Linked DNA regions of Asanoa sp. WMMD1127. The protein of the gene in region 1 interacts with the protein of each later gene in a pairwise test. Links are inferred from orthologs where the notes say so. Each region holds a gene or a part of one and is shown in the gene's direction. Other genes may lie near its edges. The genes, in order: O7635_RS04735 and dnaE.

What was found.
Region 2: the proteins of O7635_RS04735 (region 1) and dnaE interact in binary tests that used the Escherichia coli proteins (3 or more experiments, as listed by UniProt). The link is inferred for Asanoa sp. WMMD1127 from one-to-one orthologs.

The regions. Positions count from the first base shown.
Region 1 is NZ_JARUBP010000001.1:967,521-970,819, forward strand. What follows is about bases 157-3,147. They hold O7635_RS04735 (pyridoxal phosphate-dependent aminotransferase), read left to right. Parts: upstream 157-1,074; coding sequence 1,075-2,220; downstream 2,221-3,147. Other genes in these bases: O7635_RS04725 (ATP-binding cassette domain-containing protein), read right to left, coding at 157-226; O7635_RS04730 (TetR/AcrR family transcriptional regulator), read left to right, coding at 299-1,054; glmM (phosphoglucosamine mutase), read right to left, coding at 2,207-3,147. Also shown: more of O7635_RS04725, read right to left, coding at 1-156; more of glmM, read right to left, coding at 3,148-3,299. UniProt on the Escherichia coli protein: Shows aminotransferase activity with methionine and histidine as substrates, and to a lesser extent also with phenylalanine.
Region 2 is NZ_JARUBP010000001.1:7,296,872-7,301,285, reverse strand. Bases 212-4,317 are described here. They hold dnaE (DNA polymerase III subunit alpha), read left to right. Parts: upstream 212-577; coding sequence 578-4,117; downstream 4,118-4,317. Other genes in these bases: O7635_RS34860 (DUF2567 domain-containing protein), read left to right, coding at 4,263-4,317. Outside these bases: more of O7635_RS34860, read left to right, coding at 4,318-4,414. UniProt on the Escherichia coli protein: DNA polymerase III is a complex, multichain enzyme responsible for most of the replicative synthesis in bacteria. This DNA polymerase also exhibits 3' to 5' exonuclease activity. The alpha chain is the DNA polymerase catalytic subunit.

The DNA.
Region 1 (3,299 bases):
GGCACACCTCGAACGCCGACGACACGACGTCGTGCCCCGCCACCGACGCGGTGCCGGCATCTGGCGGAACCAGCGTCGCAAGGATCTTCACCAACGTCGTCTTACCCGCCCCGTTGGGGCCGAGCAGCCCGAACACCGAGCCCGCCGGCACGGTGAGGTCGATGCCGGAGAGCACCCGCTGACTCCCGTACGACTTCTCGATTCCATGGACCCTGATCGCGTCCACGCCTCCCCCTACTCAAACTGTTTATGCCCTACGCTGATTGGTTTAGGCTATACGCAGTTTTAGGATGAAGCAATGCCCGAACTGCCACCCGGCGTCGACGTGCTGTGGGGACGCCGCGAGCCCGCCAAGCGCGGCCCGCGCCCCAACCTGAGCGTCGAGCAGATCGTCGACGCCGCCATCGACATCGCCTCGACCGAAGGGCTCGGCCCGCTGTCGATGAACAGGGTGGCCGAGAAGCTGGGCAAGTCGGCGATGTCGCTCTACCGCTACGTCCGCAGCAAGGACGAGCTCCTGCAGCTGATGACCGACGTCAGCGCGCTCAAGGCGGCGCCGCCCGAGCCCGACGAGTCGCTGGGCTGGCGACCCAACCTCGAGCGCTGGGCGTACGCCCTGGTCGGGCTCTATCGCAGCCACAACTGGGTGCTGCACGTGCCGCTCGGTCCCACGCCGCCGATCGGCCCCGGGCAGCTCACCTGGCTCGACCGCGCGCTGGCCTGCCTGCGCCGGACGCAGCTTCCGGCCGAGGTCCAGATCGGCGTGGTGATGTTGCTGCTCACGTTCATCCGCGGTCAGGTTCGGATGACCCAGGAGATCAACCTGGAGGCCGTCGACCTCGGGTCCGGTCAGCCCACCTACGGCGAGATGGTCCGCATGGTGGTCGACAAGGAGCGCCTGCCTGACCTGGCCCGACTGGTCGACGACGGCGTCTTCGACGGTCCCGACACGGGAATCACCGAGCAGGAGTTCGACCTGGAGGTGCAGTTCGGCTTCATGATGATTTTCGACGGCATCGAACGCCTGATCGCGGCCCACGAGGAGGAACAGTGACGGATCCGTTGGTCGCCCGGATGCGCCCGTTCGGCACCACGATCTTCGCCGAGATGTCGGCGCTCGCCGTGCGCACCGGCGCGGTCAACCTGGGCCAGGGCTTCCCGGACACCGACGGTCCACAGGAGATGCTCGACGCGGCCGCGGCGGCCATCCACGATGGACGCAACCAGTACCCGCCCGGGCCGGGCATCCCCGAGCTGCGGGCCGCGATCAGCGCCCACCAGCGGCGGTTCTGGGGGCTCGACTACGACCCCGACGGCGAGGTGCTGGTCACCGCGGGGGCGACCGAAGCGGTGGCCGCGACGATCCTGGCGCTCTGCGAGCCCGGCGACGAGGTGGTCTGCTTCGAGCCCTACTACGACTCCTACGCGGCCTCGATCGCGTTGGCCGGGGCCGTGCGCCGGCCTGTGACGCTGCGCCCGGGCGCCGACGGCCGCTACGCCGTCGACCCCGACGAGCTGCGCGGCGCGTTCGGTCCGCGTACGCGGCTGGTGTTGCTGAACTCCCCGCACAACCCGACCGGCAAGGTCTTCACGCGGGCCGAGCTCGACCTGGTCGCGGAGCTGTGCCAGGCGCACGACGTCTACGCGGTGACCGACGAGGTCTACGAGCACCTCGTGTTCGACGACGCCGCCACCCCGCACGTGCCGCTGGCCACGCTGCCCGGCATGCGCGAGCGCACGCTGCGCATCTCGTCGGCGGGCAAGACGTTCTCCTGCACCGGCTGGAAGATCGGCTGGGCCAGCGGCCCGCGCGCGCTCGTGTCGGCGGCCCTGCGGGTCAAGCAGTTCCTGACGTTCGTCAACGGCTCGCCGTTCCAGCCGGCGGTGGCGCTCGCCCTGGGCCTGCCGGACGCCTACTTCGACGGTTTCCGCGCCGGGCTGCAGACCCAGCGGGACCTGCTGGTGTCGGGTCTGCGCGACGCCGGGTTCGGCGTGCTCGTGCCCGAGGGCACCTACTTCGTCACCGCCGACATCACGCCGCTGGGCGGCACCGACGGGGTCGAGTTCTGCCGCTCGCTTCCCGAGCGGTCGGGCGTGGTCGCGGTGCCGACGCAGGTGTTCTACGACCACGAGGACGCCGGCCGCCGCCTGGTGCGGTTCGCCTTCTGCAAGCGGCCGGCAGTGCTCAACGAGGCGGTGGCTCGCCTCAGGAAGAACTAGGCGACGCGGTACGCACGGCGGCGGCGAGCCGTTCCGCGACGTCCTGGGCGGTCTCGGCGGTCGCGGCCTCGACCATGACCCGCACGAGCGGCTCGGTGCCCGAGGGGCGCAGCAGCACCCGGCCGGTGTCGCCGAGCTCGGCCTCGGCCGCCGCGGCCGCGTCGCGTACCGCCGGCGCCTCGGCGCCCTCCTTGCGGTCGCCGACCGGGACGTTGATCAGCACCTGGGGCAGCTTGGTGACCACCGACGCGAGCTCGCCCAGCGGCTTGCCGGTCGCGGCCATCCGGGCCATCAGGTGCAGGCCGGCGAGCACGCCGTCGCCCGTGGTCGCGTACGCGGGCATGATGATGTGCCCGCTCTGCTCCCCGCCCAGGGCCAGGCCCGAGGCGCGCAGCTCGTCGAGCACGTAGCGGTCGCCGACCTTGGTCTCGACCAGCGCGATGCCCTCGTTCTTCATGGCGATCTTGAGGCCGAGGTTGCTCATCACCGTCGTGACGAACGTGTCGCTGGTCAGCGTGCCGGCCTCGCGCATCGCCAGCGCGAGGATCGCCATGATCTGGTCGCCGTCGACCTCGTCGCCCGTGGCCGTGACCGCGAGGCAGCGGTCGGCGTCGCCGTCGACCGCGATACCGAGGTCGGCGCCGTTGGCCAGCACGGCCTCGCGGACCGTGTCGAGGTGGGTCGAGCCGCAGCCGTCGTTGATGTTGACGCCGTCGGGCTCGGCGTGGATGGCGATCACCTCGGCGCCGGCCTCCCGGTAGACCACCGGGGCGATGTCGGCGGCCGCGCCGTTGGCGCAGTCGACGACGACCTTGAGGCCGGCCAGCGGCTGGGTGACCGAGCCGACCAGGTGCTGCACGTAGTGGTCGGCCCCGTCGAGCAGGTCGTGCACCCGGCCGACGGCGGCGCCGGTCGGGCGGCTCCAGCCCGCGGTGCCCGCCTCGATGGCGGCCTCGATGCGGTGCTCGATGTCGTCGGGCAGCTTGTGGCCGCCGGCGGCGAAGATCTTGATGCCGTTGTCGGGCATCGGGTTGTGCGAGGCCGAGAGCATGACGCCGAAATCGGCCTTGGTCTCGCCG
Region 2 (4,414 bases), 6.3 Mb from region 1 along the record:
GATCGCCTCGATCGCTATACCCGCGATCCGTCGGGCGCGTTCCTCGTCGTCGCCCGTGGTTCTCGGCGCTTGCCAAATGGTTCATCCTAGGATGCCTTAGAGCGTGTTTGGCTAGCCTCGCTCGGCCGGCTGCGCCGAGCGGCTGCGGTGGCCGCGCCGGCGAGCCGGCGGAAGGCGGGCCCGCATCGCCTCCGCCGGTCGATTGATCAGGTGCGTTGGGTCTGGAGTTCGACTCGGCATTCGCGAGATCAAGTGCACCTCGTCTGGGTGCCTCGCGGCGTGTCGTCCAGAGCAGGCGCACATGATCTTGCGGTCGGGTTGGTCGGGGCCCGACCAGGCACACATGATCTTCGTGTTGGCCGTGTCGCCGCCCAATGGCGCCACCAGGCCCGGCGACCAGCGGTGGCGCGGATGTCGGAACTTGCTTGTGGCGCGCACTCTCCGGCGAGTCGTGCGCCGGATCCGGATCTCCGCCGGCAATGTGAATTTGATCTTCAACTCACCGGGGGTTCGTTGGTGCCTCCTGTCGTACCCGCGGACTAGGCTCGTCGCGGCGCTTGAGTGAAGGGGGTCCCGGGTGTCCGACTCGTTCGTGCATCTGCACGTGCACACCGAGTACTCGATGCTCGACGGTGCCGCCCGGCTCAAGGAGCTGTTCGCCGAGGCCAATCGGCTCGGCATGCCGGCGCTGGCGATGACCGACCACGGCAACATGTACGGCGCCTACGACTTCTTCAAGCAGGCCACCGGCGCCGGGGTCAAGCCGATCATCGGCGTCGAGGCCTATCTGACGCCCAACACGGCCCGGCAGGACCGGGTGCGGGTGCGGTGGGCCGACGGCGGCGAGAACGACGTGTCCGGTGGCGGCGCCTACACGCACATGACCATGCTCGCCGCCGACGCCGAGGGGTTGCGCAACCTCTTCCGGATGCAGTCGCGGTCGTCGCTGGAGGGCTACTACTTCAAGCCGCGGGCCGACCGGGAGCTGCTGCACGAGCACGGCAAGGGGATCATCGCGACCACCGGGTGCCCGTCCGGCGAGGTGCAGACCTGGCTGCGGATCGGCGACTTCGAGAAGGCCTGCGCCTCGGCCGCCGAGTTCATGGACATCTTCGGGCGCGACAACTTCTACCTCGAGCTGATGGACCACGGGCTCGACATCGAGACCCGGATCCGGCAGGACCTGCTGGCGCTCGGCAAGCGGCTCAACCTCAAGCCGGTGGCGACCAACGACCTGCACTACACCTACGAGAAGGACGCCGACGCGCACGAGGTGCTGCTCTGCGTGCAGTCCGGGTCCACGATGGCCGACCCCAAGCGGTTCAAGTTCGACGCGCGCGACTTCTACCTGAAGTCCGCCGCGGAGATGTACCAGCTCTGGGAGAAGGAAGTTCCCGGCGCCTGCGCCAACACGCTGGAGATCGCGGAGAAGATCGGCGACTACTCGTCGGTGTTCGGCCACCGCAAGCTGATGCCCTCGTTCCCGGTGCCCGACGGCTACACCGAGGAGTCGTGGCTGCGCGCCGAGGTGCACCGCGGGCTGCGCGAGCGCTTCCCCAACGGCGTCCCGGAGGACCGGCTCAAGCAGGCCGACTACGAGCTCGACGTCATCTGCAAGATGGGCTTCCCGGGCTACTTCCTGGTCACCGCCGACCTCTGCGAATACGCCCGCAAGGAGAAGATCCGGGTCGGGCCGGGTCGTGGCTCGGCGGCGGGCGCGCTGATCGCCTACGCGCTCAAGATCACCGAGCTCGACCCGATGGACCACGGCCTGCTGTTCGAGCGGTTCCTCAACCCCGACCGCGTCTCGATGCCCGACATCGACATGGACTTCGACGAGCGCCGGCGCGGCGACATGATCCGCTACGCGACCGAGCGGTGGGGCGAGGAGCGGGTCGCCCAGATCGTCACCTACGGCAAGATCAAGGCGAAGGCGGCCATCAAGGACGCGGCCCGGGTGCTCGGCTACCCGTTCGCGGTCGGCGACAAGATCACCAAGGCCATGCCGCCGCCGGTGATGGGCAAGGACATCCCGCTCTCGGGCATCTTCGACCCGTCGCACAACCGCTACGCCGAGGCCGCCGAGTTCCGCACCCTCTACGAGACCGATCCCGACACCAAGAAGGTCGTCGACACCGCCAAGGGCATCGAGGGCCTGATCCGTCAGCCCGGCGTGCACGCGGCCGGCGTGATCCTGTCGGGCGAGCCGCTGATGGACGTGCTGCCGATCTGGCGGCGCGACAACGACGGCGCGATCATCACGCAGTGGGACATGGGCGCCTGCGAGTCCATCGGCCTGCTCAAGATGGACTTCCTCGGCCTGCGCAACCTCACGATCATGGATGACTGCCTCGACGGCATCCAGCACAACCGGGGCGAGACCGTCGTCCTGGAGCAGCTGCCGCTGGCCGACAAGCCGACCTACGAGCTGCTGGCCCGCGGCGACACCCTGGGCGTGTTCCAGCTCGACGGCGGCCCGATGCGCTCGCTGCTGCGCTCGATGGTCCCCGACAACTTCGAGGACATCTCCGCGGTCCTCGCGCTCTACCGGCCGGGTCCGATGGGCGCCAACGCCCACAACGAATACGCCGACCGCAAGAACGGCCGCAAGCCGGTCGTGCCGATCCACCCCGAGCTGGCCGACGCGCTCGAGGAGATCCTGGGCGACACCTACGGGCTGATCGTCTACCAGGAACAGGTCATGGCGATCGCGCAGCAGCTCGCGGGCTACACGCTCGGCGCCGCCGACCTGCTCCGCCGGGCGATGGGCAAGAAGAAGAAGGAGATCCTCGACAAGGAGTACGTGCCCTTCTCCCAGGGCATGCGCGACAACGGCTACTCCGACGCGGCGATCAAGACGCTGTGGGACATCCTCGTCCCGTTCTCCGACTACGCGTTCAACAAGGCACACACCGCCGGCTACGGGCTGGTCTCCTTCTGGACCGCCTACCTCAAGGCCAACTACCCGGCCGAATACATGGCGGCGCTGCTGACCTCGGTCGGTGACGACAAGGACAAGGCGGCCGTCTACCTCGCCGAGTGCCGGCGCATGGGCATCAAGGTGCTGCCGCCCGACGTCAACGAGTCGCTGGCCCGGTTCGGCGCCGTCGGCACCGACATCCGGTTCGGCATGGCCGCCGTCCGCAACGTCGGCGTCAACGTCGTCGAGGCGATCGTGCGGGCCCGCAAGCAGCACGGCCCCTACACCGACTTCTACGACTTCCTGCGCAAGGTCGACGCGGTCGCCTGCAACAAGCGCACCATCGAGTCGCTGATCAAGGCGGGCGCGTTCGACTCGCTCGGCCACAGCCGCAAGGGCCTGCTGGCCATCCACGCCGACGCGATCGACGCGTTCATGGGCGTCAAGCGCAACGAGGCGGTCGGCCAGTACGACCTGTTCGGCGCCGCGTTCGGCGACGCGTCCGAGACCTCGATGATCGTGTCGCCGCCGATCCCCGACGGCGAGTGGGACAAGCCCGACAAGCTGTCGTTCGAGCGCGAGATGCTCGGCCTCTACGTGTCGGACCACCCCCTCTCCGGCCTCGACCGCGCGCTGTCGGCCGCCGCCGACACCCCGATCGCGGCGCTGGCGGAGGAGGGCGCGATCCCCGACGGCGCGGTGGTCACGCTGGCCGGCATCCTCACCGGCGTCCAGCGCCGGATCACCAAGCAGGGCCGGCCGTGGGCGTCGGCGTCGATCGAGGACATGACCAGCGGCGTCGAGGTGCTGTTCTTCCCCAACACCTACGAGCTGGTCGGGCAATACATCGCCGAGGACGCGATCGTCGTGGTCAAGGGCCGCGTCGACCGCCGCGACGACCAGGCCCGCATCATGGCGATGGACATGTCGATCCCCGACATCTCGGCCGCGAGCGCCGACGGCAACCAGCCGGTGGTCATGAACATCGCCACCAACCGGGTCACGCCGCCGTTGGTCGAACGGCTCCGCGAGATCCTCAACACCCACCCGGGCCCGTCCGAGGTGCACGTGCGCCTGGTCAACGGCTCCAAGGCCACGGTCCTACGACTGAGCCCGCTACGGGTGGCGCCGACGACGGCGCTGATGGCCGACCTCAAGGCCCTGCTCGGCCCGTCGGCGGTCGAGCTGGCCCGCTGACGGCCCGCAGCGGGCCGTCGGGCCTCTGCCGCCTGGTCGGCCTGGGCCGGCGGCGCGCGACTGGTGTTGCTCATGTCGCTCCGGGCTTGATCGTCGGCGGCGGGGTGCGGTAGGCGATGGGCGATTCGCCTGAGAGGATCGGTCGGTGACCGCCGCCAGCCCCGAACCGACTGACGGTTCCTGGGCGGCGCCCGCCGGTTCCGGCGCCGCTCCCGCTTCGGGGGACGGCACCTGGTCGTCGGCGGACGCCCCGCCACCCCCGCCCGCGCCCACCGGCGGGTCCGCCGCGTCCCGTCC